Regions from separate parts of the Microbacterium sp. A93 genome, predicted to be linked through region 1. Evidence: riboswitches for the same ligand, from Rfam matches in the RefSeq annotation. Region 1 holds a riboswitch; each other region holds the start of a gene.

Region 1 (9,909 bases):
TCCGGGGCCGCCACCGAGTCCGCCCCGCGCCCGCCCGCGCCGGCTCCCACGAGCGCGAGCACTTCCGAGGCATTGCCCCGCACCACCTCTGGCTGCGAATCCAGCAGCCGCCGGGCCAGCGGGGTGCGCACGGGGGCCAGCCCGATCGCGGTGGGGTCCAGCACCCAGGGGCGGCCGTCCCGCACGGCCGCGGCGACGGTGGCGGGGATGCCGTCCATCGCGTCGGTGCTCAGGGTGCCGAGGTTGACCGCGAGCGCGTCGGCCACGGTGGTCACCACGGGTGCCTCGGCCAGGGTCTCGGTCATCATGGGGCGGGCGCCGGCGGCCAGCAGCCCGTCGGCCACGATCCCCATGGACACGGTGGCGGTGAGGCAGTGCACCAACGGCGCACGCTCGCGCACCGCACGGATCACTGGCGCGACGGCGGCCAGGTCCGGGTCGCGGATCAACGGGACACCCCCGTCGGAACAGTCCCCGCGGCCACCGCATCCAGGTCGTCCACCAGGTCCTTCGGGGCGAGCCGGGGTCCGAGCGCGGCGCCGAGGGCGAGCAGCAGTCCCCCGAGGCCGACGAGCACCATGACCGAGCCGTGGCGGCCCAGCAGCGGTTCGATCAAGGGCAGGTAGAACGGGTAGAGCGCCGGCACCACCAGGGACAGGCTGTAGCCCATGCCGTAGCCGGTGGAGCGGATCCGGGTGGGGAAGCGCTCGGAGAGGTAGGCGGAGACCGGCCCGTAGGCGGAGACGGTGATGACCTGCAGCACCGCGGCGAACACGGCGGCCAGCAGGAAGGTGGAGGTGGTGACGGCGAGCCACCACACCACCGGCCCGGCCAGGGCGGCCACCAGACCCCACAGTATGAAGAGTCGTCGCCGGCCGGTGAACGTGGAGAGGTGACCGGCCACGGCCATCACGACCGCCTGGGCCACCGAGGCCAGCCCGATGACCACGGGCACGGCCGCCGGGTCCAGCGCGGAGTCCGTGGTCAGGCGTTCGGTCAGCAGCAGCACCGTGCTGTAGGTCAGCAGCCAGAGCCCGGTCATGAGCAGGAAGACCTGCCAGAAGGCTTTCGCCCAGCGCCCGGCGAGCAGGGATCCCAGGCCCGACGCCGGCCGCTCGCCTGCCGCTGCCGGCTCGCCGGAGGTGCTGGTCGCGTTGGGGGCGGCGGAGGAGTTGGCTGCGGCGTCCCGGGAGCGGTGGAACACGGGGGCGTCGGCCACCTGGCGGCGGTAGTAGACGAACATGCCGAGGGAGAGGGCGGCACCGAGCACGAACAGCAGCCGCCAGCCCCAGGCGGCGTAGTGCTCCGGGCCGATCAGGGCGAGCAGCCCGGCCACCGAGAACGCGATGGTGGCCTGCGCCCAGGGTGCCATCGAGAGGATCAGCCCGCTCATGAGGCCGCGGCGTTTCCCGGTGGACCATTCCATGGCCAGCGGGATGGCCGCGGAGTACTCCCCGGCCACGAAGATCCCGCCGAGGAACCGCAGCGCCAAGATCAGAGCCACGGTCCCGGCGCCGAGCAGCTCGTGCGTGGGCATGGCGGCGATGGCCAGCGCGCACACGGCGGTCCCGGCGATCGCGATGCGGGTGGTGCGGGTGCGCCCGAGCCGGTCGGAGATCCGGCCGAAGACGATCCCGCCGACGGGGCGGCCAAAGAGCATCGCCACGATGATGAGCGCCCCGATCGATGACGTGGCGGTGGCCGACGGGCCGGCGAGCACGAGCATGGCCGGGGCCAGGGCGGTCACCGGCAGGAAGACGTGGATATTGTCGATCCAGTTGCCCACCACCCCGGCGCGCAGGGCGGCCCTCCCCTCGGGCGGCATGGCCGCGACGCCGGCCGGTGCCGCGGGGAGCGTCGGTGCGTTTCTGGGTGTGAGGCCGGGTGCCTGCGCGGGTGTGTGTCCGGGGGCGGCCGCCGTCATCGGGCGGCTCCGGCCAGCTCATGCTGAGTGGCGGGGACAGAGGGGGCTGCGGGGGTGGAGGGTGCAGCGAGAGTGGAGGGGCCAGTGGCTTCCGGTTCGAGCCGCAGGGCCTGCTCGAAGAACTCGAGCTCATGCCGGCAGGCGGTCAGGTAGGCGCGGGCCGCGGCGGCGCGCACGGCCGGGGAGGCGCCGGCGAGTTCGTGCTCCACCTGGTCCAGGGCACCCTGCACGGCAGTGACGAAGCCGAGGTCCCGGTAGGTGTCCAGCCACAGGGCGTAGGGGTGGTCCTCGGGCACCTCCGGCAGCCCGGCGCCGACCTGGGCGTAGAGCCAGAAGCAGGGCAGCACGGCGGCGGCCCCCACGGCACGGTCCTCGCCGAGGGCGGTGGCGAGCAGGAAGTCCGTGTAGGCGCTGGTGACGGGGCTCGCGGTGGTGCGGGCGGCCTCGGGGCGGGTGGCCATCCAGGTGCGGTGCAGGTCGGCTTCCTCGGTGATGGCGCCGGTGGAGGCCTCGGACCAGAACTGCTGGGACGCGGTGCTGGAGGATCGTGCGGCGAGGGCGGCCAGGGAACGGGCGTAGCGGTTCAGGTAGAGCGCGTCCTGGGCCAGGTAGAACGTGAAGTCGGCCTCGGACAGGCTGCCGTCGACCAGCGCCTGCACGAAGTCCGAGGCCCCGATGGCCGCGGTGGTCTCCGCTCCGGCCTCCCAGAGGGCGGCGGTCCAGGGGCCGGCCGGCGGCACGGCGGCAGCCAGGGTAGAAACCCCAGGGGCACCCAGGTCCCGCGGTGTCTCGAGAGCCCAGGGGACGGCGTCGTGCCTCAACCAGGGGTTTGCCGCGCCGGCGGCCTGCAGCCGTCGGGACCGGTGGCCGTGGTCCACGGGGCCGTGGCCGGAGCCGACCTGCAGGGCGGCGCCGTGGAGGATGGCCTCGTGCAGCCAGCCGGTGGCCCAGGTCAGGGCGGCGTGCGGGGTGTCCCCCCGGCCGAGGCGGGTGGCCAGGGCGGCCGAGAGGGAGCAACCGGTGCCGTGGGTGCTGGTGGTGTCCACGCGGGTGGAGGGCACCGGGTGGCGGGTGCCGTCCGGGCTGACCCAGGTGTTGGTGACCCGGGTGCCGTCCAGGTGCCCGGTCTTCACGACGACGGCCACGCCCGACTGCGCGGACCACGCCGCGGCCTGGTCGAGGGCCTCGGTCTCGGTGGTCGCACGGGGCTGGCCCGTGAGGACGGCGAGCTCGTCGATATTGGGGGTGACCAGGGTGGCGCGGCGGCAGAAGGCGACCATGGCCTGCTCGGCTTCAGGCTGCAGGAGGCGGTCCCCGCTGGTGGCGATCATGACCGGGTCGACCACGAGGAACGTGGGTTGGACGTCGCCCAGCCAGGCGGTGACCGTGGCGATGATCTCCGCGGTGCCGAGCATGCCGGTCTTGACGGCGTCGAGGGTGACGTCGTCGCTGACGGCGCGCAGCTGGGCTGCGAGGAAATCAGTGGGCGGGACGTGGAGATCCCGCACGCCATGGGTGTTCTGAGCGACCAGGGCGGTCACCACGCTCATGCCGTAGCCGCCGGCGGCGGTGATCGACTTGAGGTCTGCGGCGGCCCCCGCCCCCCGGTCGGATCGGTCCCGGCGATGGAGAGCACGCGGGGCACTGCGGGCAGGGCGGAGCTGGGCGGGAATTGGGTATGGCAAGAAGAAGTCACGCGGACATCCCTTCGCTAGTTCGAACTAGATCAGGTTCCACGGGTTTGATCTCAGCACCGGACGGTGCACCCCGTGTCCACGAGCCAGTATAAGCAGACCAGGAACTGTTGGCGGTCTGCACCCAGTTCCCTATTGCAGACGCAGAGCAACTGCGGCTGCAATAGGGAACTATGCGACGTCGCTTACAGTCGCACTCCTGAAACGATCAAAGGCGCTCTCGAGAAGGTCAGGTCGAGGGCGTTCTGTGTAACGCTTCGGAAGTGCCATGAGCTTCTTGCCGTGGAGTTCCTGAAGTCCATAGCGGAGCATCGGTCCATCGACCTCGTCGAGCAGATCCTTCCGAATCTGCACAACATGATCGGGACGAATTCCTAGGAAGTAGCTATCGAAGGCTGCGTGATGAATTTTGCACAGCGCCATGCCGTTGACCACAGAGGCAATTCCCAGCTCTTCACGGTCAGGCACGATGTGGGCCGCGTCCAGGAGCTGAGGATGAGCGAGACTACAGACGGCACAGCGGTTCTCGTACGCGGTCAAGACCGTTGATCTGAAAACTGGCTGGTGAAGTCTCACCTTTGTCTCTCGCCGGAGGTAGCGTCGCAGAGACTCTTCCATGACAGATCCGGCCATCATTTCCGGAAGCATGTCAATTTCTTCTACCGGAGCCATGGCGAAGCGCTTGTGTTCGATCTCTTCACGGACAATGTACACAGGCGCGATCACCTGGAATCGCGCCGGCTTCATGGCAACGCCCACGAACCAAATGAGAGGAAGCCGCAACTCCATGGCCCGGCGGAGTCCGAGGTTCTCCGGTTGGTTCGGGTCATCTCCACGCCATGCATACCGGATGAGCCCGTCCGCACCAATGTCGTCCTCGTAGGGTCGCTTCTGTCCCGGTGATCTGTAAACAGTTTGGAACGATAACGCGGCCTCGAATCCGCGTGGCTTGCGAATTCCTTGCTGCGTAGACTGGAGCGCGAAAGGGGCTCCTTGAAATGCGAAGTCCAAGATGTCATCGCGCGTAAGAGGTTCCAAGCCGTCACTTGTTCGCTCTTTGAGCCACTCGATAGCGGATCCGCGAAGTCCCACTGGCTCCGCCATAGCGCGGCCTCCTACATAGAGCCATCACGCAAACACGTGTGCATTTGCATCGTCAATATTCAGAGTACGGGAAAGCTACTAGAAACTCGGCGATCTGGGAACGTGCGAATCCTGTAGCTCGTCCGTAGCACGTACTTGGCGTCCAAGTGATCGATCGCCAGTTTTTCTCACGCAGTTCAATCGCCTCGACGAACGCCGGTGTGCCTCGTCAACATAAACGCCAGTCGCTGGAAAGATGTGCTCATGCCGATCGAGACCATCGAAGTTGACGACGACCAAGTTGCACGCATTCTCACGGTGCGCGAAGGACACTTCCAAGACATGAAGGCCAGGGAAGTAGCGCCTGGAAAATTAACAAAAACCCTCAGCGGCTTCGCAAACGGAGACGGCGGTGAACTTTACGTCGGCATCGACGAGAAGGATGGCCAGTTCACTTGGAACGGCTTCGTCGATGAAGAAGCAGCGAACGGTCACCTCCAGATTTTTGAAGAGCTCTTTCCTCTCGGAGAGGGCTTCAGGTACGAATTCCTGGCTAACGAACGAAATGCTGGGCTAGTTCTTCACGTGATCGTACTGCGTTCCGCATCGATCCGAAAGGCCAGTGATGGCGTTGTCTACCTCAGGCGAAGCGCGCAGTCTTTGCCGCTGAGATCCGAAGATCAAATTCGCAGATTGGAGCGAGACAAGGGAATTACGACTTTTGAAGGTGAGACCGTCAACTCCCCACTAGATACCATTACGAATTCGGAAATCAGCCTTACTTTTATGCTAGATGCATTCCCATTAAACGAGCCCGAACGGTGGATGCGGATGCAACGCGTGATCGTTTCAGACAAGCCAACCGTGGCAGGGCTACTACTTTACTCGGACTTACCTCAAGCCGATCTCCCCAAGAGGTCGTCAGTAAAGCTGTACCGGTACAAGACAGCCGACGCCGAAGGGCGCCGAGAAACGCTTGACGGGCAACCATTCACAATTGAAGGCCCACTTTACAACCAAATTAAGGATGCGCTGTATTTGACCACGAAGCTTGTCGAATCTGTTGGAAAACTCGGAGACACGGGGATCACTCCGATCTCTTACCCACCAGAAACACTTCATGAGATCATAACCAACGCCCTCATACATCGAGATTATGGCCTGGCTGACGACGTTCACATTCGCGTGTTCGATAATCGAATCGAAATCGAAAGTCCTGGTCGACTAGCCGGACACGTTTCGCCTCAGAATATTCTGGACGAACGATTTGCCCGAAACGGAAATATTGTTCGACTCATAAACAAGTTTCCTGACGCACCAAACAAAGACGTTGGAGAAGGCCTAAATACTGCTTTTGACGCCATGAAGAAACTTCAGTTAAAGAACCCTGAGATCACTGAATTAGATCATTCGGTCCTAGTGAACATCAAGCATGAGAAGCTGGCGTCACCAGAGCAAATGATTATGGAGTATCTGGAAACACACGCCGAGATAACCAATCGTATCGTTCGTGAACTCTCAGGGATTGGGTCTGAGAATAAGGTCAAGAATATATTCAATCGATTGATGAGAAGTGGCCAGATTGAGAGAGTTCCGGAGAAGAAGGGGAATCTTTCAGCGTACCGGCGTGTACAGGGCTGATCGGTCGTAGGCTTCTCTGCTGCAAGTGGTTACCTGTGCGGCCTGATTATCTCTTTTCTACGTCCAACCCAGGTTGGAAGAGTCGACAACCTACTGCGCCACGTACCCGCCATCCACGGACCACACGGCACCCGTCACGAACGATGCGGCGTCTGAGGCCAGGAAGCAGATGACCTCGGCGACCTCTTCGGGGGTGCCGAGACGGCCGATCGGCTGTCGGACGGTCATCTGAGACCGCACCGACTCGTCCAGGCCGGCGGTCAGCGGGGTCTCCACGTAGCCGGGAGCCACCGCGTTGACGCGGATCCCCGTCGGCGCGTAGCCCAGTCCGGCGGAGCGGACCAGGTTGGCCACCCCTGCTTTGGCTGCCGAATACGGTGCAGAGCCGGCCTGACCGACCAGCCCCAAGAGCGAGGAGAGCGCGACCACCGCCCCGCTCCGCCGGCCAGCATCAGCAGCCGCCATGTGCCGCAGCGCGTGCTTCATGGACAGCGCCACCCCGGTCAGGTCGATGTCCAGCACGGTGCGCCAGTGATCCAGGTCCAGCTCGTGCAGCGGGCCCTTCCGCTCGGCGATCCCGGCGTTGGCCACCAGCACGTCCACGTTCCCAGACCCACCGGCATCACCACCGAGCCCCGCAGCAGCATCCATCAACCCCGCCACGGAGTCCTCGTCGGTCACATCGCAGCGCACGAACAGCGCACGCCCACCCGCAGCCTCGATCTCCGCCACCACGTCAGCGGCCCGCTCATCCACGTCTCCGATCACCACGGTGGCGCCGCGGGCGGCCAGCATCCGGGCGGTCGCCGCCCCGATCCCGCCGGCCGCACCGGTGATGACAGCGGTGCGGCCGGCGAACGGCATCGGGTCGACGCCCAGAGAACCGCTCAGGCTCACGCACCGACCTCCATGGCCCGCTTGAGCGCCTCGGGCTGACCGGACTCTGCGGCCAGCTCGGCGATGTCCCGACCCATGCGATAGCCGAACACCAGGGCCGGGCCGATGTGCGAGCCGTAACCCGGGTACCCGCCACCGAACACGGAGACCGCCGCGGCACCCACGGAATACAGCCCCGGGATCCGGGAACCGTCCTCACGGATCACCGCGTGCCGCTCATCGACGTCGATCCCGGCGAAGGACCCCAAGTCCCCCATCTGCACCTTCGCGGCGTAGAACGGGCCCTGGTCGATCGTGGCCAGGTTCGGATTCGGCTTATGGTCCATGTCCCCGCGGAAGTGGTTGTAGGCGGTGGAGCCGCGGCCGAACTCCGTGTCCTCCCCGGCCACAGCGTCCCGGTTGAACCGCTCCAGGGTGGCCTCCAGTCCGGCGGCGTCCACCCCGATCTTCCCGGCCAGCTCGGCCACGGTCTCCCCCTTGACCAGGTAGTCCGCGGCGTAGAACAGCTGACGGGGAATGGGTGTGGGCTTGGCGAAGCCGATCCCATACTTGTCCATCAGCTTCTCATCACCGATGATCCACGCGTAGACCGACTCCTCATCCTTCATGTGGTCCAGCATCTGCCGGCCGAAGTCGTGGTAGCTCAGGGCCTCATTGCCGAAGCGCTTGCCGTGCTTGTCCACCGTGATCATGCCGGGCAGCCCGATCTGGCGCAGGTGCGGGAAGAGCCGCTGCTTGCGGGTGACCAGGTCCTTGAACACCGTCACCGGCGCCCAGGACCCCGGGGAGGAGACGTCGGCGTTGATCCGCCCGCCGGCGGCCATCGCCATCCGGGCCGAGGACCCGTCATGACCCTGGGTGGGCGTGAAGTGCTCCCCGCCGTTCGCATCGTGCGGGAAGTACTGCTTCCGCAGCTCCGCGTCCCCGGAGAACCCGCCGCCGGCCAGCACCACGCCCAGCCGGGCCTGCACGGTGCCGGCCCGCGGACCGGACAGGACCGCACCGGTGACGGCGCCGTCGTCGTTCTTCACCAGTTCCTGAACGGGAGTGCTCGTCCACACCCGCACCCCGGCATCCAGCGCGGAGGCCACCATGCGGGTCATCAGCGCCGAGCCGTTGGTGCGCTTGAGCGGCTGGCCGAACAGGGCGGTGTCCACCCAGGTGCGCAGCAGCTTGGACGCGGTGTAGGTGAAGGCCTTCACGGACTGATTGGCCTTGAGGATGGTCGCCATGTCCGGGCCCACCTGGGGCATGTACCCGAACACCGTGTAGGAGCTCAAGTAGGGCTGCAGCTCCTTGCGGCGGGACCCGAGCATCCGGATGTCAGCGTCGGACGGCAGGATCGCACGCCCGCCCAACCGAGCCCCGGGCAGGTCCATCTGGTAGTCGGGGGCCTTCTCCGGGTAGGAGAACACCACGGAGGTGTTGTCCTCGAAGAAGTCGATGGCTTCGGGGACGGTGTCCAGGAACCCGGCCACACCCTCCTCGTTGTAGTACTCGCCGGACAGCGCCTGCAGGTACTCCTCCGCCTCGGCCCGGGTATCCCCCGTGGCCGCGGCCCCCTTCGGATTGCCCGGCACCCAGGACCAGCCCGCGGACAGGGCCGTGGTGCCGCCGAAGTGCGGAGACTTCTCCGTCACGATCACGCTCAGCCCGTCATGGGCCGCCCGCAGGGCGGTGGCCATCCCGGCGGCGCCGGAGCCGACCACCAGCACGTCGCAGTGGTGGACGGTTTCGGTGCGGTCTGCGGCGGGGGTGTTCTCAGTCATGTGTTCTCCAGAGGTCGGGGAAGTCTTCGAGGCAGAGGGCGTCGTCATCGTCAGATCCGGCCAGTGCCGCGCAGGTAGGGCTCGCCGAGCTCGGCGATGGGGGTGTGGGCGGTCTCCCGGGCGGTGAAGCAGGCCACCGCGGCGATGAGGGCCACCACGCAGCCGAAGATCGCCACCGGGACCCAGCCGAAGGCGCCGGCACCGAGCAGCAGGCCGCCGATCATCGGGCCGAAGCCGGCCACCATCAGGCCCAGCTGGTTGCCCATGGCCATGCCGGTGTAGCGGACGGGGGCCGCGAACAGCTCTCCGAAGAAGGAGGTCCACACGCCGTTGAAGCCGGAGTACAGCACGGTCATGAACAGCACGGAGGCCGCGAACACCAGCCAGATGTTGCCGGTGCCCAGGGCCAGGAAGTACAGGAAGATCGCCACCGAGCAGCCGATCATGGCCGTCAGCATCAGCGGCTTGCGGCCGATCCGGTCCGAGAGCTTCCCGGCGAACGGCATGACGGTCATGGACAGGCCGATGGCCACCGCATTGACGGTGAGGATGTCCGTGCGCTCGAAGCCGCCGTGGTCCACGGCGTAGGACAGGCCGAACACGGTGAAGATGGTCTGCATCAGGGAGAAGGCGGACATCAGCAACACGCGGAACACGTCCCCGCCCTGGTACTTCAGCACCTCGCCGGCGGGCAGCTTCTTCTTCTCGCCCGCCTGGGCCACCTCCTCCTCGAAGACGGGGGTCTCATCCAGCTTGGTCCGCACCCAGAAGGCGATGGCCAGCACGAAGATGGAGAGCAGGAACGGGATCCGCCAGCCCCAGCTCATCAGGTCCTCCTCCGGCAGGGCCGCGATGGGGATGAACACGATCGTGGAGAGCACCATGCCGGCCGCGTAGCCCA
Region 2 (9,909 bases), on a different contig from region 1:
GGCCGCCGCGATCGCGGCATCCGATTCGGGAAACGAAAAACCACTCAGCGATACGCCGCTCGACAACATCGACGCGCAGGTGATTCCGAGCGGCCCCAGCTTCGAGAACGACAACAATCTCAAGCTCTTCGTCATGCTCATCCAGAACGCACGCTCGCGGGTGAGCATCACCAGCCCGTACTTCGTTCCGGATGAGTCGACGATGCTGGCCATCCTCACCGCGGCCGCGCGCGGCCTGGATGTCGAGCTCTTCGTGTCGGAAGTCGCAGATCAGGTGCTCGTCCATCACGCGCAACGCTCGTACTACGCAGCCCTTCTGGACGCGGGGGTCGCCGTCTACCTGTACCGGTCGCCGACCGTACTGCACTCCAAGCACTTCTCGATCGACGACGAGGTTGCCGTCATCGGATCGAGCAATATGGACATCCGCTCATTCAGTCTCAACATGGAGGTCTCGGTGTTGGTGCGCGGGCGGAAGTTCGTCGACCAGTTGAAGCTCGTCGAGGACAACTACCGTCGCAACAGCATCCGGCTGGACCCAGAGGCATGGGCAAGGCGACCATTGCGCGAGAAGGTGATCGACGGGTTGGCCCGGCTGACATCCGCATTGCAGTGACCCGCGACAGCGCTGGAGCAATCACCCTCGTGACCACGATCGCTACAATGGTCGCGATCGCCCTCGGAATCCTCGCGGGCACCGCTCTCACCGACCGCACCTCCAAACTCTGACGCCTGGAACGAGACCCTCCATCATGTCCGCAGTCGATGCATCCACAGCGCGCGTGGTGGCGGAGCCAGCGCACTCCCTTCGTGTGGAGTCGCACGCCATCTACGCCGCCCTCTCCGCTGGCGTTTTAGGAGCAGTCCTCGGCATCGTCATCGGCGTCACTCTGCCCCCGCTCAGCTTGTTCGGCGACTGGTCGTTCGGGAGCATCGTTTCCATTGCGGCGGGAGTGGTCGCGGCGATCGCCGGCGGCATCGGATACTGGCGCGTGCGAGGAATGCCTGGGCAGGAATGGCGACACTCGCTGTCTGCCGCGACCTTCACCGTCAACACGATCGCAGTGGTGCTTGTACACCTCGTGCTTGCCGTGTTGGCGGCGCTTGCGGCCTTCCTCATCCTCAGCCTCGGGTTCATCGGGTTGAAGGTCGAGCTGTTCTGGACGGTCGTTTTGATGGCGGTGAGCCTCGGGCTCAGCGCATACCTCACCTATCTGTCGGTGTCGCGCATGACGACGCGGCGGATGTCTTCACTGCTGATGGCTTTTGTCAGCATCGGCACTTTCGCGGCGATGCTCACGACCCCGGATCCCCTCTGGTGGGAAACGCATTTCAGCCACCTCGGCACCTTCTGGAGTGTGTCGAGTCTGGTGTTCAACGGCACCCTGGCCATCGGCGGCCTCCTTGTCACCGCCTTCGCCGTTTATCTCACAAATGATATGAACGCCCTCCTTGAACGGCGGATCCTCGCGCGCGAAGACGGTCCCAAGATCATCGCGAGGATGTTCATCATCTTGGGCATCATGCTCGCTGGGGTCGGCCTCGTCCCAGTAAACGTGAGCCTGCTGATCCACAACCTCTGCGCGGGCGGTATGGCCGTCATGTATATCGGGATGCTCGCAAGCGGACACCGGATACTCCGCGGGATGCCACGCGCATACTTCATCGCATCTTGGGTCTTCCTTGCCGCAGTGCTGGTGTCCACGCTGCTCTTCGTCGTCGGATTCTTCGGGCTGACCGCGTTCGAGATCGTCGTCTTCGCGCTCATCTTCGGATGGATCTCGGTCTTCATCCGATTCCTCGGCGTCGCAGGTCAACGCGACTGACGGAGGTCAGCTGATGTCTCATCCCCTCATGTTCACGGAAGACGATCCACTGCTGGCGCGGGTGCGCACCATTGCGCTCGCGTTGCCTGAGGCCGACGAGAAGGTCAGCCATGGTCGCCCGGCCTTCTTCACGCAGAAGGTGTTCTGCTACTTCGGAGGCTCCCAACGCATAAACGATGAGTGGATCGCCCACGACGCAGCAATCATGGTGCGACCCGATCCCGGCGACGATCCCGCGCTGCGACAAGACAGACGATTCTGGGTGCCCGCATATCTCGGCCCGTCCGGATGGCTCGGAATCGACCTCGACGAATCGACGGATTGGCAGGAGATCGCCGAACTCGTCGATGCTTCGTATCGGGTGACCGCTCCGAAACGACTGGTGCGCGAGCTCGACGGGCTGTAGCGACCACCAACTCATTGTTTGCTAATACGTATTAACGTACTATTGATGCATGAATGATGAACTGGCAGCACTGCGCGACGCCGTGCGTGTCCTGACGGAACGGGTCGATGCCCTCGACGTGCAGGAGCAGACAGAAGGATCACCTGTCGATGCGGACGCGTTCTGGGCGCTGGCTGGATTGCAGTCACGCCTCGCGGATACCCCCTCTACCGTCGATGGCGCTGTGATGCTGGTGGGATCGCTGACTCTGCCCACGGGGGCTCCGGTGTCATGGCAGCAGAGCGTCGGAACCGCGGGGATGCTGGAGACGGACTGGACAGAGCAGGCATCAGTGTTCGCAGCATTGGGGCATCCGGTTCGGGTGGAACTGCTGCGACACATCCTTTCCGGGGTGCACGCAACTGCCGATCTCGCGGCGATCGAGACACTCGGAACGACCGGTCAGCTACACCACCACCTGCGACAACTACTCAGCGCCGGATGGGTACGTCAGAGCGGGCGCGGCAACTACGCGGTTCCAGCGGCACGGATCGTCCCCCTGCTGGCGTGCATGCTCGGAGCCGAGCGATGAGGCGGGCGCTCATTGCCGTCTATCGCCTCCGCATCCCTGGTTACTACGCATCGACCGCAACTTTGATCGCAGTCGCCCTGTCCACGTTCCTCACCCTGGGCGAGACCGCGCGGCAGGCGCGTGGCATCCTGTCGCCGATCGCACTTTGCGTGCTGGCAATTTGTATCGTGCTCGCATTCACCGCGCCTGTTTTTCTTCCCAAGCGGGAAACAGTGAAAGTCTCCTCTCCGGTGCGCGGACGGTGGCTTGCGATGAACAGCCCCGCTTCGAAGGTCCCGAGCCACGGAGTCCGTGCATACGGCCAGACGTACGCGATCGATCTCGTCAACGAGCCGGTCGATAAGGTCCGTCCGCCCTTCGGCGGCGGCTCAGCGATGCGTGCACCGTCGGAGTATCCCGCGTTCGGAGCGCCGGTGTTCGCCATGTGCGATGGAGTGGTGGTGCGCGCATCCGACTGGCGGCGCGATCACCGAGCGCGGTCCAATTTGCTCGCCGTGATCTATCTGTTGTTCGAAGGTGCAATCCGTGAGTCGGGAGGCCCGGGGTTCATCGTCGGCAACCACGTCACGATCCGCGGCGCGGATGGCGTGCACGCGACCGTCGCACACTTGCAGCGCGGGTCAGTCACGGTTCGAGTCGGCGAGACGGTCCGAGCGGGCGAACAGATCGGTCTCTGCGGGAACTCAGGCAACAGCACTGAGCCACACGTGCATGCTCAACTCATGGACCGCGCCTCCCTCTGGACGGCCATCGGAGTCCCGATGACCTTCGCCGGAATCACCATCGGGGATGCCCCAGAGCTAGCCGACACGCTGCCCCAAAACAACGAGCACCTGACGACCCGCGCCTGATTGCGAGTGGGTAGTCGTGGCTCTATTTCGCGTGGAAAATGAGCCACAACTGACCACTCGCAAGGGGGAGGAAGGGGTTAAGAACTCGGGCCGAGGATGAAGTTCCAGGAGCCGGTTATGACCGCGGCTGTCACCGCTATCGCGGAGATCAGGGCGCCGATCAGCAGCAGCATCCATTCCCTCGCACCGAAGGTGGACTCGCGCGCCCAGGTGCGCTGCCCCGGCGCGCCGAAGCCGCGCGCCTCCATCGCCGTCGCCAGCTTCGCACCCCGACGGATCGAAAGCACCAGCAGCGCGAACACCATCCCGAGGAAGCGCTTGATACGACCACGGTCGGCGACGCCGCGCGCCCGGCGGGCCAGCTCCAGCGCACGCCAGTCGTCGAGGAACAACCCCACCATGCGCAGGCCAGCGAGCGCTCCAAGCACGAACCGGGCAGGCAGCCGCAGGATCTGCGCCAGTCCGTCGGCGAGGTCCGTCGGATCGACCGTGAGGAAGAGAACCACCGAAGGCAGAGCGATCGCGAGAACACGGAACATCGTCGCCAAAGCCAGCGCCAGCGACCCCTCGCTGACGCGCACGACGAACCACTCCAGGTAGATCTCCCCGCTCGTCTCGCCATACAGAGCGATCGTGACGCCGGTCAGCGGAGCTGCCAGCCAGACCGGCCAGGTGCGCACCCAGAACTCCCGCCAACCAATACCGGCGAAGAAGAACAGCACGCACTCGAGCACCAGGGCGACCGCAGCGGAGACGACGTCGAGGGTGAGAATCAGCGGGATCGCGATCAGCGCGCTGACGCCCAGCTTCGCCACCGGATTGATCTGCGCGACGACGCCGGTACGTGCACGATTCTCGAGCAACGTCATCGGATGCCACTCAGCTCGAAGCGTTCCGCGCGCAGCGCGCGCACCACGTCGAGGTCATGCGTGATCGTGACGATCGCCGCACCCTCATCGCGCAGCACGGCCAGCATCGCCATGAGTTCGGCCCACGTGCGCGCATCCTGGCCGAACGTGGGTTCGTCGAGCACGAGCATCCGTGGTCTGGTCGCGAGCGCAGCCGCAACGGTCAGACGACGCTTCTCTCCGCCGGACAGCGTGTACGGATTCGCCAGCGCGAGATGCGCCAGCCGCAGCCTCGTGAGCAGTTCGTGTGTGCGCGCAGCGATCTCATCCGCACTCAACCCGAGCGCGCGCGGACCGACCGCGAGCTCGTCTCGTACGGTCTTCGCCAGCAGCTGATGCTCCGGCTCCTGGAATACCATCCCGATGCGCGTCAGCAACTGCCTCGACGTCCAGCGGATGGGCGCGGAACCCGCACCATCGGCGAACGCACCGGATGCTTCCACGTGACCCCCCGCCGGAGGAAGGAGACCGGCAAGAGCGAGTCCCAAGGTGGATTTTCCCGCGCCGTTCGGCCCGGTGATCGCCAGCGCCTGACCGGCACGCACCACCAGGTCGACATCGGATGCCACAGTCACACCCTTCACCCGAGCAACGGAGAGGTCGTGCGCGGCGAGCAGGATCGCTCCCGGCTCAGCACGTGGCGGTTGCGGCAAGGCCGGCGGATGACCCGGCACCCACACGCCTGCGGCGGCGAGTTCCGCACCGGCGGTCCCGAGCACCTGGTCCGGCGCCCCATCCGCGATCACTCCCCCCTCACCGACGACGATCACCCGCGTGATCAGCGGCAGCCACACATCCAGGCGATGCTCGACGACGATCAGCGTGGCGGGATGCGCTGTCAGCATGCGTTGCACGGCGTCGCGCACCTCAATGACACCGTCCGGATCGAGGTTGGCCGTCGGCTCGTCGAGCAGCACCAGGCCCGGCTGCATCGCAAGGATGCCTGCGAGCGCGAGGCGCTGCTTCTGCCCTCCGGACAGCACCTTGGTGGGCCGGTCGAGCGGCACGTCAAGGCCGACGGCGTCGAGGGCTGCACGCACCCGCGGCCAGATCTCCTCCCGCGGTATGCCGATGTTCTCGCAGCCGAACGCGACGTCGTCTCCTACCCGCGCGAGGATGACCTGCGAGTCTGGATCCTGGAGCACGAGCCCGGAGCGGCCGCGAGTTGCGGCGGCCGGAGCCGAATCAACCAACAACTCGCCGGCGCTCTCGCCCTCTTCGTCGCCGCCGAGCACCCCGGCCAGCCCGTGCAGCAGCGTCGACTTTCCGGCGCCGGATGCCCCGAGGAGGAGCACCCGCTCGCCAGGTTCGATGCGGAACGTGACGTCGTGCAGCGCCCACGCGAGCCTGCTCGCGTGACGCCATCCCCACCCGCGTGCCTCGACCGTTGCGGGCCGGACGTTACCGGCTGGCATGTCAGACCCGGTTCCGCACCTCGCGGCCGGAGCCGAACCGATCAAGGGCTCCGGTGGCCGCGAGACCGCGCGCGAGCACCCAGCCGAGCGCGCCGGCAAGGACGGCCCCTGAGATGACCGTGCTGATGAGGTAGACGATGGTGAAGGTCGCCCCCGAGCCTGCGTACCAAAGGATCAGGTTGTTGACACCGCCGGCAAGTGCGGCGCCCGCGCCGGCCAGGAGAGCCACCGGCAGTGACCAGAAGCGGTAGGCGAAGAGCAGGAAGATGATCTCGGCGCCAAGGCCCTGCACGAGTCCTGCCTCGATCGTGAGGAAACCGCCCCATTGGGCTCCCGCAAGCGCGGAGACCACTGCAGCGATCACCTCGGTGTAGATCGCGGCTCCCGCCTTGCGAATGACGAGGCCGCCGAGAACGCCGGCGATGAGCCACGGACCGTCAAGAAGCCCCTGCACACCGGGCAGGAGCGGCTCGAGCAGCGCCTTCGGCCCGAGATAACCCACATTCCATGCCAGGAACAGGAAGCCGCAGGCGACTCCGAGAACGCTGGCAACGACGATGTCGACGATGCGCCAACGCCAGATCTCTGGACGCATGAGCCCGGTGCGGGCGGCAGTGGGCGTGCGTGTAGACGTGTTCATTTGAACTCCTCCCTGCGCTGGCATGACCCAGATCAGGTTCGACGGTCGAAGCGTGGTTCGCTTCCTCTCAGCCCGACTCATCGGACTCCCGTGGTTGTGCTGACGATCTTACCCAACTGTCAGGATGCCGGTGCCCCTGCGCACACGAGGAGCGGGATTCGATAGCGTAGGCGGGTGACCCCTGACGATGCGACGCCCGATACTGGCACGCTCAGCCGGCGTGCCCTTCGCGCGCGTACGGGAGCGGTCGATGCCGCGAGCCCCCCAGCCCTGCCGCCCAGCGACTCCCCGGAGACGGTGCCAGATGCCCTGGAGGCACTGTTAGACACGGCAGAGACCGCCTCAGACACGCCAGAACCGACACCGGATGCCGCGGAGACACCGGATGCGCCCTCCGCTGCCGCCACAGTCTTCGACTTCGACGCCGACGCTGATCTGAACGTGCTCGAGCGCGCGGTGGACGAGACGGCCCCGGACGCAGAGTGGGCGGGTGCCACGCACCCAGTCACCGCCCTCACCTGGCTCGACGTCGACGATGTCAGCGAAGGCACCCGCCCGGCAGATCTCGATGCGGTAACGATGCGCGAGACGGGGCCCGACCTGCTCGCGAATGCTTCTCTGCGCTCCGGCGTCTTGCGTACCTGGATGGCACCGCTAGGCACCGTCGCTGTTCTCGCCATCGCCTATTCCGCGACGATGCTGCTGTGGCCACTGAACGAAGTGCCTCCGACGGTGCAGGCCGTTGAATTCCAGACCGTGGCCTCCGAAGCTGCTACGTTCAGCTGGCCCGCCGGCGGCAGCGCCGGTGTGAGTGTCGCCGGGGTCTCCTCTGCGGCATCCACTCTTGATTCGGCCTCGATAGCGAGCCTCACGAAGGTCGTGACCAGCCTGATGGTGCTGGATGAGATGCCGCTACAGCTCGGCGAATCGGGCCCGGAGTTCGCGTTCACCTACGGCGACACACTCGACTATTGGAACTACCGCCGCGCGAATCAGTCGGCGCTGGATGTTCCGGTCGACGGTGTGCTGACGGAGTATCAGATGCTGCAGGGCACGCTACTCGGCTCCGCCAACAACTATGTCGATCGACTGGCCCGCGAGCTCTGGGGCTCCGACCGACAGTTTGCCGAAGCCGCAGAGAGATGGCTCGCCGACCGCGGCCTTTCCGGGATCACAGTGGTGACCCCCTCCGGCTTTGATGAGGACAATATCGCCACGCCGGAGGCACTGCTGCGGCTCGCAGAGCGTGCGATGCAGAACCCCGTGTTCGCCGAGATCGTCGGCACCGCAAGTGTCGAGATCCCCGGCGCCGGCCTGGTCGAAAACACCAACGGCATGCTCGCAGACCCGGGTGTCGTCGGCATCAAGACCGGAACCCTCGTGGGCTGGAGCCTGCTCACCGCGAAGGACATCACGATCGGCGATACGACGGTGCACCTGTATGCGTCGGTGTTGAACCAGGACGACAACGACCAACGGCTCGAAGTGACGCGCTCACTGTTCGCCGGCGTGGAGGCTGCATTGGCGGCAACTGCTCCGGCTGTGGCAGAAGGCACCGTTGTCGGCACTGTCAGTACCCCGTGGGGCACGAGCGTGGACGTGGTCACCGACGGTGACGCGAACGTCGTGCTGTGGAACGGTGTATCTGCGAGCGCGGAAGTGGACTTCGACCTGAGCGACCAGCGCGCCGACGGTGACGCGATCGGTACGCTCACGGTCACTGGCCCCGTGAATGCCACGGACTCCAGCGTCTCACTCGCCGATGAGCTCGAAGGACCGAGCCCGTTGTGGCGCCTGATGCATCCGCTGGAGATTCTCGGGCTCACTGAAGCCGGCTGACAAATGAAACGACTGTGGCCGGCTGCACTTGCAGCCGGCCACAGTCGTTCATCTCAGACCTCAGAGATTCAGACCTGCGCCTCGGCCTCAGCCTCGACCCCGGCCTCACCGGTGACGATGACCGGGATGGAACCGGTGAGGGTTTCCTCCGCGTCGATGTCGGTCGCGGCCTGCTCGAACTGCGACTGGTACAGCCGCCAGTACGCACCCTGTGCCGTGATGAGCTGCTCGTGCGAGCCCTTCTCGACGATGTCGCCGTGTTCCATCACGAGGATGAGATCGGCGTCGCGGATCGTCGACAGGCGGTGCGCGATCACGAAGGAGGTACGCCCCTGTCGCAGCGCCGCCATGGCGTGCTGCACCAGCAGCTCGGTGCGGGTGTCGACGGCGCTCGTCGCCTCATCAAGAATGAGGATCGACGGCTGTGCCACGAACGCACGTGCGATCGTGATGAGCTGGCGCTCACCGGCAGAGACGTTGGCTGCATCTTCTTCCAGCACCGTCTCGTACCCATCCGGCAACGCATGCACGAAGCGGTCGACGTAGGTTGCCCTGGCCGCAGCGAGCACTTCCTCATCGCTCGCAGAGGCGCGACCGTATCGGATGTTCTCCAGGATGGATCCGGCGAACAGCCACGGATCCTGCAGCACCATGCCGGTGCGCGAACGCAGATCGTCGCGCGTGACCGCGGCGATGTCCTGGCCGTCAAGCAGGATGCGGCCCGAGTCGAGCTCGTAGAAGCGCATGATGAGGTTTACCAGCGTGGTCTTACCCGCGCCGGTCGGCCCTACGATCGCGACGGTCTGTCCCGGCTCGACCCGGAACGACAGATCCGTGATCAGCGGACGCTCTGGCGTGTAGGAGAAGGACACGTTCTCGAACTCGATCACGCCGCCTCCATCTGCGCCGTCGCCCTTGCGCAGGGCGGGTGCGTCTTCCGCATCCGGCTCCTGCTCTTCGGCATCGAGGAAATCGAACACCCGCTCGGCCGACGCCGTGCCGGACTGCACGACGGCCGCCATGCCACCCAGCTCCGACAGCGGCTGTGTGAACTGCTGCGAGTACTGGATGAACGCCTGCACGTCACCGAGTCGGAGCTGACCGCTCGCGACCATCAGTCCGCCGAGAACGGCGATGCCGACGTAGGTCAGGCTGCCGACGAATGTCATGGCCGGCATGATGACGCCCGACAGGAACTGCGCCTTGAAGCTTGCCTGGAACAGTTCTTCATTCTCAGCCTGGAACTGGTCGAGGGCGTCCTTCTCGCGACCGAAGACCTTGACCAGTGCGTGGCCGGAGAATGCTTCCTCGACCCTGGCGTTGAGTCGACCGACCTTGCGCCACTGCATACCGAACGCCTTCTGCGAGCGCGGCCCGATGACTCCGAAGATGACGCCCATCAGGGGAAGTGCGACGAGCGCCACGAGCGCCAACTGCCACGAGATCGTGAACA
Region 3 (9,909 bases), on a different contig from region 1:
CGAAGGTGCAGAGCGACATTTGACCCTGGCCCAACCCGTTTCAAGGGGTCAGTATTCCCGGCTGTTGATGATGTCGCTCCGAGCGCATTCGGTCAGGTGTGTCCCGCTCCGGACGGTAGGATGTAGCCGACCCCCCACCCTCAAGCTGGAGGCCGCCACGTGCTGACCGTGCTCATTGCGCTCTTTGCAGTGGCACTCGTGGCCCCCTTGATCTTCCGGGTGGCGAACCGCAACGCCTTCTATGTCCTGGCGGCCGTTCCGGCGGCCGGATTCGTCTGGCTCCTGACCCAGTTGCCCGCCGTCCTCGACGCGCAGCACGCGGTGAACACGGGGGCCTCGCCACCCGGCGCCGAACCCCACGGGATCGTGCAGACCTTCGCCTGGATCCCCGATCTGGGCATCGACCTCGCCTTCCGGATGGACGCCCTGGCCGCCTTCATGGGTTTGATCGTCCTGGGCGTCGGCGCGCTCGTGCTGGCGTACTGTGCTCGGTACTTCCAGAACAACGAGCCCCGCAACGCCGCCTTCGGCGCGCAGCTGCTCGCCTTCGCCGGTGCCATGTTCGGGCTCGTCACCACGGATGACCTGCTGGTCCTCTACACCTTCTGGGAACTGACCTCGGTCCTGTCCTTCCTGCTGATCGGCTACTCGGCCCACCGCATCTTCGCGCGCCGCTCCGCGATCCAGGCCCTGATCGTGACCACTTTCGGCGGGCTGGCGATGCTGGTGGGCCTCGTCATGCTGGGCCAGGCCGCCGGAACGTACCGGCTCTCCGAGATCGTCGCGCAAGGCCCCGAACTGATGTCCGGGCCGTTCGGCGGTGCCTTCATGGAGTGGGCGATCGTGCTCGTGCTGGTCGGCGCCCTGTCCAAATCCGCCCAGGTCCCGTTCCACTTCTGGCTTCCGGCCGCCATGGCCGCACCGACCCCGGTCTCCGCTTACCTGCATGCGGCCGCCATGGTCAAGGCCGGTATCTACCTGGTGGCCCGCCTCGCCCCGGCCTTCGCCGATTCCGGCTGGTGGCAGGCGCTCGTCCTCGGCGTCGGTCTGTGGACCATGCTCGTGGGCGGCTGGCGCGCCCTGCGCCAGACGGATATCAAGTTGATCCTGGCCTACGGCACGGTCTCCCAGCTGGGCTTCCTCATGGTCGCCAACGGCCTGGGAGACCAGGATGCCGCCATGGCCGGGCTGGCCATGCTCGCGGCCCACGCCCTGTTCAAGGCCCCCCTGTTCATGGTCGTCGGCATCATCGACCACGAGGCGGGCACCCGTGACCTCGCCAAGCTCTCCCGGATCGGGCGCAACCACCCCTGGCTCGCGGCCACCGCCGTCCTCTGCGCCGCCTCCATGGCCGGCATCCCGCCGCTCTTCGGCTTCGTGGCCAAGGAATCCGTCCTGGAGTCGATGCTGCAGTGGGCCGAGCACGGCACCGGCGCCGGGCTGTGGTCCACCGTGTGGGCCTGGGCCCCGCTCATGGCCGTGTCCATCGGTTCCGTCCTCACCGTGGCCTACTCCGCCCGATTCATCTGGGGTGCCTTCGCCACCAAGAGGATCCGCACGGACGGTGAGCTGAAGCCGGTCGCAGACACCCGGTTCAACGGTCCGGTCACGTTCGGCGCACTGGGGCCTTCCGCCCTGCTGGCCCTGGCCTGCGTGGTGTTCGCCCTCGCACCGGGTTCCATCGACGCCCTCCCCATGGCCTTCGGGGCCTCCATGGAGGCCTTGGAACCCGGGGCGGAGGCCGCCTATCTGGCCCTGTGGCACGGGTTCACACCGGTGCTCGGGGTCTCCGTGGCCATCGTGGTCCTCGGCCTGCTGCTCTACCTCACCAAGGACCCGGTGGCGCGTTTCCAGGAGGCTGTGCCGTCCTGGGTGGACGCCCAGCGTCTCTACCGCAACACCCTCAGGGTCCTGGATGACGTGGCGGTCTGGGTCACCGGCCGCACCCAGCGCGGTTCGTTGAGCTTCTACCTGTTCATCATCCTGGCGGTCGCCTTCCTCGCCCCGCTGCTGGTCCTGGTCTTCCCCCAGGAGAACGACGGCGGCGCGGGACTGGCTGCCACGGTTCTGGGCACCGCGAACTGGACCTGGGCGGATTCCGTGGCCCAGGTCCTCATCGGCGCCGCGATGGTCACCGGAACGATCGCCGCGATCCGGGCCCGCAAGCGCTTCATGGCCGTGTTGCTCGTCTCCGTCACCGGTTACGGACTGGCCGCCATCTTCGCCCTCCAGGGTGCCCCGGACCTGGCACTGACCCAGCTGCTCGTGGAATCCATCGTCCTCGTGGCGATGGTGCTCGGGCTGCGGGTGTTGCCGGCCGGCTGGTACACCCGGGACCGCACCAACATCCGCTGGGCACACGCCGTGCTCGGCGTCCTCTTTGGACTGGTCATGATCGCCGTGGCCGTGACCGCCATGGCCTCCCGGGTGGCGGACCCCATCTCCCTGGAGATGCCGCGACTGGCGTATGAGGAGGGCGGGGGCTCCAACATCGTCAACGTGCTGCTGGTGGATATCCGCGCCTGGGACACCTTCGGCGAGATCACCGTGCTGGCCGCCGCGGCCACCGGTGTGGCCTCACTGATCTTCATCCAGCACCGGGACCGGCGCACGGGAGACCTGAACGCGGTGGCCTCCGGGTCCGTGGGCCGGTACAACCCGAAGGGACCGCTGGAGACCCGTGAGCTGGCGGCCGTGCGCAAGTTCGCGATCGTGGATGAGGACCAGTGGCTCGTGGCGGGCCGCACCGTGGCTCCCGAGCGCCGCTCCATCATCTTCGAGGTGGTCACCCGCCTGATCTTCCACGTGATCATCCTGCTCTCCATCTACCTGTTGCTGGCCGGGCACAACACCCCCGGCGGCGGCTTCGCAGGTGGACTGATAGCCGGCCTGGCCCTGACCATCCGCTACCTGGCCGGAGGGCGCTATGAGCTGGAGCAGGCCATGCCGATCCCGGCCGGCGTGCTGCTGGGCTCAGGCCTCGCCGTGGCCTCCCTGACGGGCGTGGCCCCACTGTTCTTCGGCGGCCAGGTGTTCCAGTCCGCCATTCTCGAGTTCTCGCTGCCGGTGTTCGGGGACATCAAATTCGTCACCTCCACCATCTTCGACATCGGCGTCTACCTCGTCGTGGTGGGCCTGGTCATCGACGTCCTGCGGTCCCTCGGCTCCCAGGTGGACCGCCGTTCCGAGGCCGAGGCGACGGCCCAGACCGAGGTCGAGCGCCGGCGTCGTGAAGCCCGCGCAGCGTCTCAAGGAACCGCCGGAACCGCCGGGACCGCCGGAACCGGGACGGTGAGCTCATGAGTGTGAACCTGTTGCTGCTCGTGGTCATGGGCGTGATGTATTCCGGGGGGATCTACCTGCTGCTGGAACGGACCCTCACCAGGGTGCTGTTCGGCATGATCCTGATGACCAACGCCACGAACCTGCTGATCGTCACGGTGGCCGGTGCGCCGGGCCAGGCACCGCTGGTCGAGAACGGGGTGGACCCGGAGGCGTACACGGATCCCCTCCCGCAGGCCCTGACACTGACCTCGATCGTGATCTCCTTCGCCATCACCGCCTTCATGCTGGGCATGATCTACCGGTCCTGGAAGCTCGGGCGCCGGGACGAGGTCATGGTGGACACCGAGGACGTCAAGGTGGCCGAGCAGCCCTCCTTCGACGCGGAGGAGGACGCCGAGCTGTTGGAGGAGCCCTCGGAGTTCCTGGACGAGGACGAGGACCCGAACGCGGACTACGAGCACGCCACCGCCATCAACCCCTCCACGGGGCCCCTGGCCGTGCGGCGCCGCCCGGACGGCACGGTCAAGGTCAAGAAGGACGCCAACCGGCAACCGTCCGGCCGCCGGCCGCGGCACCGGCACGAACCGGAGGAGGGGGAACATCCCGTGGGCTCGCAGGGGCATGATGACCACCTGCCGGATGAGGACGAACGCGCGGGCAGCCCCCGTTCGCGGCCCCAGGGCCGCAAGCCGGGCCGGCCGGGCGGCCCAGACAAACCACGCAGGCCCGGCCGACTCGGCAGGCCGGACAACCGGAAGGACGGTGAGTGATGGAGTTCGAGATCGTCTCGCTGGCCCCGCTCGCTGTCCTGCTGCCGATCCTCGGCTCCGCGTTGGCCTTCGTGCTGGTCCGCCGCCCGAAGGCGCAGATCGCCGCGACGGTCACCACCATCACGCTGACGCTCACGCTGGAATGCCTGCTGCTGGCCACCACCTGGGACACGGGGGCGGTCGCCGTGTTCATCGGCGGGTGGGAGGCCCCCTGGGGCATCACCCTGGTGGTGGACCGCTTCTCCGCCCTGATGCTGGTGATCTCCTCGGCCATCGTGCTGGCCGTGCTGATCTACGCCTCCGCCCAGGGCATCACGGACCAGGACCAGGGCGGCCCCGTCTCGATCTTCCACCCCACGTTCCTCATCCTGGTGGCGGGTGTCTCCAACGCCTTCCTGGCCGGCGACCTGTTCAACCTGTACGTGGGTTTCGAGATCCTGTTGACGGCCTCCTATGTCCTGCTGACGCTGGGAGGAACCGGGCCGCGGGTGAGGGCCGGCATCACCTATGTGGTGGTCTCGGTGATCTCCTCGGTGATCTTCCTGATTGCCATCGCCATGATCTACGGTGCCACCGGCACCGTGAACATGGCCGACCTGGCGGTGAAGCTCGCTGAGCTCGACCCGGACGTCCAGATGGTGCTGCACGTGATGCTGCTCGTGGGCTTCGGCATCAAGGCCGCCGTGTTCCCGCTGTCCTTCTGGCTGCCCGACTCCTACCCCACCGCCCCCGCGCCGGTGACCGCCGTGTTCGCCGGGCTGCTCACCAAGGTCGGCGTCTACGCGATCATCCGCACCGAGACACTGCTGTTCCCGGGAGACCGGGTGAACGCACTGCTGATGTGGGTGGCCCTGCTGACGATGATCGTCGGCATCCTCGGGGCACTGGCGCAGAACGACATCAAGCGCGTGCTGTCCTTCACGCTCGTCTCCCACATCGGTTACATGGTCTTCGGCGTCGCGATGTCCAGCATCCTGGGTCTGGGGGCCACGGTGTTCTACGTGGTCCACCACATCACCGTGCAGACCGGGCTGTTCCTGGTGACGGGCCTGATCGAGCAGCGGGCCGGGTCTGCCAACATCGACCGGTTGGGCGGGCTCGCCCGCATCTCGCCGGTGGTCGCCGTCCTGTTCTTCGTCCCGGCCATGAACCTCGGCGGCATCCCGCCGTTCTCCGGGTTCCTGGCCAAGATCGGCCTCCTGCAGGCCGGCGTGGCCATGGGCGAACCCCTGGCCTGGGCGCTGGTGGCCGGATCCGTGGTGACCTCGCTGCTGACCCTGCTCGTCATGGCCCGGGTGTGGACGCGGTCCTTCTGGCGCCGCGTGGAGGATGTGGAGCACCCGCCCGCCAAGCTGATGCTGGCCCTCGAGGACTCCGAGGCGCGGCGTCACGGCAGGCCCCACGTGCCCACCTTCCCCAAGGGTCCGGCCCGGGGCATGGTGTACCCGACCGCGGGGCTGGTGGCGCTCGGGCTGGCGTTCACCGTGTTTGCCGGGCCGCTGTACGCCTTCTCGGACCGGGCCGCCACGGACATGCTGGCCCGCACCCCCTACATCGAGGCCGTACTCGGCGCGGAGGAAGCCGAGCAGGCCGAACAGGACGTGGGGAGTCTCCTGGAGCGGGGCATCATCTCCCCGGGGCAGGAGAACTCCGGCCCGGGGGACCTCGACTCCATCCGGGGGGACTCCGAGGGACACCACACCGGATCGCGGCCCCCTGAAGGAGCCGACGCCCCGGACGCCGTCACCACCGGTGGGGGGCGGCCATGAGTACGGAACCAAGCGGCCAGACCGGCCGGGACAGCTCGGACAGCCCACGCTCCTTCTGGAGCCAGTGGCCCATCCTGATCGGCCTGAGCCTCACTTGGGGTGCCCTGTGGCAGGACTTCTCGCCGGGCGTGCTGCTGGCGGGCGCACTGTTCTCCACGTTGATCCTGTGGTTCTACCGCCTGCCGCGGGTGAACTTCGCGGACCGCTTCAATCCCTGGTATGCCCTGGTGTTCACGGGCCGGTTCTTGTGGCATGTGGTGACCGCCTCGATCTCGGTGGCCCGGGACGCCATCGTGAAGGGCCCCCGGATCGTGAACTCCGTGGTGGCCGTGCCGTTGCGCAGCCATGACGACCTGATCGTCACCCTGACGGGCCACGCGCTCGCGTTGGTGCCCGGTTCCCTCGTGATCGACGTGGACCGGCCCAGCTCCACCCTGTTCCTTCACTGTCTGAACGTGGAGAACGCCGAAGCGGTCGAGGCCTTCCGTGACGAGGCACTGCGGACCGAGGCAGCCATTGTCCGGGCCATCGGCACCAAGGCGGACCTGGAGCTGATCCGCCGGGACGAGGCGTCCCGCACCTCAGGTGCCGGAAGGACCCTGGGAGCCCGTGCAGGCCAAGCCACCCGTCCAGACCGGGGGAGGGAGCGCTCATGACCCTGTTGGAATGGGCGGGAATCGTCTGCGTCGCCCTGCTGGGGGCAGGGGCCCTGGCCGCGATCTACCGGATCGTGCGCGGGCCCTCGATCCTGGACCGGGCCATCGCCACCGACGTGTTGCTGATCGTCATCTCCTCCGCGCTGTGCGTGGACATGGCCGTGCACCACCACACGGACCACCTCGTCTTCGTGGTGGTGGCCTCGGTGATCGGGTTTGTGGGCTCGGTGACGCTGTCTCGGTTCGTGACCGACGCGAAGAAGGAGCCGAGCGAACATGCTTGAGACCGGTACCACCCTGGAGGTGATCATGGACGGAATCGCCGCCGTGCTGCTGGTGCTCGGCGCCCTGATGTCCACCGTGGCCGGGATCGGCCTGTTCCGCTTCCCGGACCAGCTCTCCCGGATGCACGCGGGCACCAAGCCGCAGGTGCTGGGCCTGCTGCTGGTGCTCATGGCGATGGCGTTCGCCGGGCGGGCCTGGGTCTGGGTCCCGGTGCTGCTGCTGGCCTGGGTGCTGCAGATGCTCACGGCCCCGGTCTCGGCGCACCTGGTGGGCCGAGCCGGCTACCGCACCAAGCACCTCCAGCCGGAGTACCTCTACGTGGACGAGTTGGCCCACGTGGTCGCCAGCCATGACGACGCCGGCCGGCCGGCCGCCTCGGTGCCGGACCAGCGGACCGTGCCCCAGGAGGACCCGAACGACGACCACGGGCGGGACTGAGGCCGGCCTCAGACCTCGCCGTGTCCGGCCCTGGACGCCGAGCGGGCCTGCAGACGCTTGACGGCCGAGTTGGCGCCGCGCTTGGAGGTCACCCGGATGATGGCCGAGATGCCGGCCGAGATCACTGCGAAGGAGATGGCGCTGAGAAGGTGCTCCTCGGTGTCGTCGAGGTCCTTCGGGGCGTCGTTGCCGGTGACCGCCTTCCAGCCGAACTCCACGAGTTTGGCGCCGACGATTCCTCCGCCGATGGTGATGCCGGTAGCGATGAGCTTTTCCATGAGGTTGTTCACGTCGGTTCCTCCAGTACTCCAGGACGATGTCGGTGGTCGGTGTCAGCCTAACGGCTCGGGGCCCACCGCCGCGCCCGTATTTGTGGCCCCGCACTTACACCCACGCACCCCAGCATCCGGGTGGACTATGATGGCCGGACACTGTGAACGACAGGGGAGCACCGCACCGGTGCTGAGAGTGCGCGGACGCGCAGACCCTCGAACCTGCTCCGGCTAACACCGGCGAAGGAAGTCGAGTTCTCTGATGAAACGTCAGAACACCGTCCACCGAGACCCGGCTACCGGGTCCTGGCGGAGTGCCGTTTCATCCCCCTCCTTGGATCCTTGAGGAGGACAACCATGGTCCCTGTACAGACCGAATCAACCGCATCAGACGTCAAGAACTCCCACCAGCCGCGCCGCTCCTGGCGGGTGGTGGACATCGTGGTGGCAGCCGTCATCGCGGTGGCCTGCGGCGTCATCTTCTGGGCCTGGAACCTGGCCTATGCCGGGCTGAGCCCCGCCTTCGCGGCCTTCCCGCCCTCCTCCGCCCTCCTGGCGGGGATGTGGCTTTTCCCGGCCGTCTTGGGCGGACTCATCATCCGCCGCCCCGGCGCCGCGCTGTTCACGGAGCTCGTGGCCGCCACGGTCTCGGGGCTGCTCGGCTCCCAGTTCGGACTCACCGTGCTGGCCTCGGGGCTGATCCAGGGCCTGGGCGCGGAGCTGGTGCTGCTGCTGTTCCTGTACCGCCGCTTCACGCTGCCCGTGGCCCTGTTGGCCGGGCTGGTGACCGGGATCTTCGGTGGTATCAACGACGCCTTCATCTTCAACTGGTTCCCGGACTACACGCTGGAGTGGAAGTACCTCTACGTGGTCTTCGTGGCGGTGTCCGGCGTGGTGATCGCCGGGCTGCTGTCCTGGCTGGCCACCCGCGGGCTCGCCGCCACCGGGGCACTGTCCGCCCTGCCGTCCCGCCGGGCGCACCAGGAGCCGGTGGTCTGATCCGTGCCTGGAGCCCTCCTGGAGGCCGCGGGCTGGGGCTGGCGTCACGCCGGCCGGTCCGGGGCCGCCGTCGCCGGTCTCGACCTGACGGTTCCCGCCGGGCAGAAGGTGCTGCTGGCCGGCCCTTCCGGGGCCGGCAAGTCCACCCTGCTGTACGCCCTGGCCGGGGTGCTGGATCCGGCCGACGAGTCGGAGGAGACCGGCCGGCTGCTGGTGGATGGGGTCCCCTCTCGGGAGCTGCGCGGCCACGCCGGCCTGGTGCAGCAGGATCCGGAGACGCAGGTCATCCTGTCCCGGGTGGGCGATGACGCCGCCTTCGGCGCCGAGAACCTGCAGGTCCCGCGGGAACAGATCTGGGCCCGGGTCCAGGACGCGCTGGCCGCGGTGGGGCTCGGTGAAGAGCAGGGGATCGCGCTGTGGCGGGACACCTCCAAGCTGTCCGGCGGGCAGAAGCAGCGGCTGGCCCTGGCCGGGCTCCTGGCCATGCGGCCGCCCGTGATCCTGCTCGATGAGCCCACGGCCAACCTGGACCCGGCCGGCGTCCTGGAGGTCCGCGACGCCGTGCTCGCCGTGGTCGAACGCACCGGCGCCACCCTGGTGGTGGTGGAGCACCGGCTCGCGGTCTGGGCCGAGCACGTGGACCGCCTGCTCGTGCTCGAACCGGGTGGCGGCATCAGCCATGACGGCACCCCGGCCGAGCTGCTGTCCGCGGGACCCGGCTCGGTGCGGGATGAGCTGGTCGCCGCCGGCCTCTGGGTCCCCGGCCACGTTCCCACCCCCGCCCCGAGCAGCTGGAGGTCGATGGATGACCCGACACGCCGGGAAACGCCCGATTCCAGGTCACCCATCGACCTCCCGCTGCCAGGCGGGCGGGAGGCATGGCAGGAGGGCACGACGCCGGCTGGTCCCGGTGCGCTGCCGGCGCACCGACTGCTGAGCGCGAGAGGCCTGGCCGTCTCCCGGGAACCGGTGCGGCCCGGGTGGCGCCGCCGCTTCGGGCCCGCGCCCGAGCCGGTCCAGCAGGAGCTGGACCTGACGCTGGAAGCCGGTGAGGCCGTCGTCGTGACCGGGGCCAACGGCTCCGGCAAGTCCACCCTGCTGCTGACCCTGGCCGGGCTGATCCCCGCACACGCCGGCACGCTCACCGCCGGGCCGGAGCTGAAGGGCGAGCGGGGGGAGCAGTTGCCCGAGGATCCGTACCGGTGGAAGGCCGCCGATCTGGTGAGCCGGATCGGCACCGTGTTCCAGGAACCCGAGCACCAGTTCGTGGCCACCACGGTGCGGGACGAGCTGCTGTTCGGTCCGCGCCACGCCCGCGATCCCCGGACCGGGCGGCGACTCTTCTCGGACGAGGAGGCCGCGAACCGGGCGGAGGCCCTGCTGAGTGCACTGCGGCTCACCGCGCTGGCCGAGGTCAACCCGTTCACGCTCTCGG

What was found. A riboswitch is a leader RNA that binds a small molecule or an ion and turns the genes downstream of it on or off. The one in region 1 is predicted to bind thiamine pyrophosphate.
Region 2: linked by a shared signal. The riboswitch ahead of ACSU1G_RS12005 (ECF transporter S component) and the one ahead of ACSU1G_RS06535 (bifunctional hydroxymethylpyrimidine kinase/phosphomethylpyrimidine kinase) in region 1 are both predicted to bind thiamine pyrophosphate.
Region 3: linked by a shared signal. The riboswitch ahead of ACSU1G_RS29235 (ECF transporter S component) and the one ahead of ACSU1G_RS06535 (bifunctional hydroxymethylpyrimidine kinase/phosphomethylpyrimidine kinase) in region 1 are both predicted to bind thiamine pyrophosphate.

What each region holds. Positions count from the first base shown of each region.
Region 1 covers NZ_JBPXMT010000002.1:483,091-492,999, forward strand. Annotated here, with positions in the region: gene thiM (hydroxyethylthiazole kinase) at 1-449, opposite strand, end outside; gene ACSU1G_RS06530 (MFS transporter) at 446-1,924, opposite strand; gene ACSU1G_RS06535 (bifunctional hydroxymethylpyrimidine kinase/phosphomethylpyrimidine kinase) at 1,921-3,474, opposite strand; TPP riboswitch at 3,611-3,704, opposite strand; gene ACSU1G_RS06540 (HNH endonuclease) at 3,790-4,722, opposite strand; gene ACSU1G_RS06545 (ATP-binding protein) at 4,966-6,342, shown strand; gene ACSU1G_RS06550 (SDR family NAD(P)-dependent oxidoreductase) at 6,433-7,239, opposite strand; gene ACSU1G_RS06555 (FAD-dependent oxidoreductase) at 7,236-9,008, opposite strand; gene ACSU1G_RS06560 (MFS transporter) at 9,059-9,909, opposite strand, start outside.
Region 2 covers NZ_JBPXMT010000004.1:206,729-216,637, reverse strand. Annotated here, with positions in the region: gene cls (cardiolipin synthase) at 1-616, shown strand, start outside; gene ACSU1G_RS12035 (hypothetical protein) at 753-1,826, shown strand; gene ACSU1G_RS12030 (MmcQ/YjbR family DNA-binding protein) at 1,840-2,232, shown strand; gene ACSU1G_RS12025 (ArsR/SmtB family transcription factor) at 2,282-2,803, shown strand; gene ACSU1G_RS12020 (M23 family metallopeptidase) at 2,800-3,654, shown strand; gene ACSU1G_RS12015 (energy-coupling factor transporter transmembrane component T family protein) at 3,732-4,523, opposite strand; gene ACSU1G_RS12010 (ABC transporter ATP-binding protein) at 4,520-5,977, opposite strand; gene ACSU1G_RS12005 (ECF transporter S component) at 5,979-6,617, opposite strand; TPP riboswitch at 6,608-6,719, opposite strand; gene ACSU1G_RS12000 (D-alanyl-D-alanine carboxypeptidase) at 6,792-8,456, shown strand; gene ACSU1G_RS11995 (ABC transporter ATP-binding protein) at 8,525-9,909, opposite strand, start outside.
Region 3 covers NZ_JBPXMT010000014.1:162,053-171,961, reverse strand. Annotated here, with positions in the region: gene ACSU1G_RS29275 (MFS transporter) at 1-23, shown strand, start outside; gene ACSU1G_RS29270 (Na+/H+ antiporter subunit A) at 160-3,303, shown strand; gene ACSU1G_RS29265 (Na(+)/H(+) antiporter subunit C) at 3,300-4,055, shown strand; gene ACSU1G_RS29260 (Na+/H+ antiporter subunit D) at 4,055-5,824, shown strand; gene ACSU1G_RS29255 (Na+/H+ antiporter subunit E) at 5,821-6,480, shown strand; gene ACSU1G_RS29250 (monovalent cation/H+ antiporter complex subunit F) at 6,477-6,764, shown strand; gene mnhG (monovalent cation/H(+) antiporter subunit G) at 6,757-7,203, shown strand; gene ACSU1G_RS29240 (DUF4235 domain-containing protein) at 7,212-7,493, opposite strand; TPP riboswitch at 7,636-7,741, shown strand; gene ACSU1G_RS29235 (ECF transporter S component) at 7,833-8,474, shown strand; gene ACSU1G_RS29230 (ABC transporter ATP-binding protein) at 8,478-9,909, shown strand, end outside.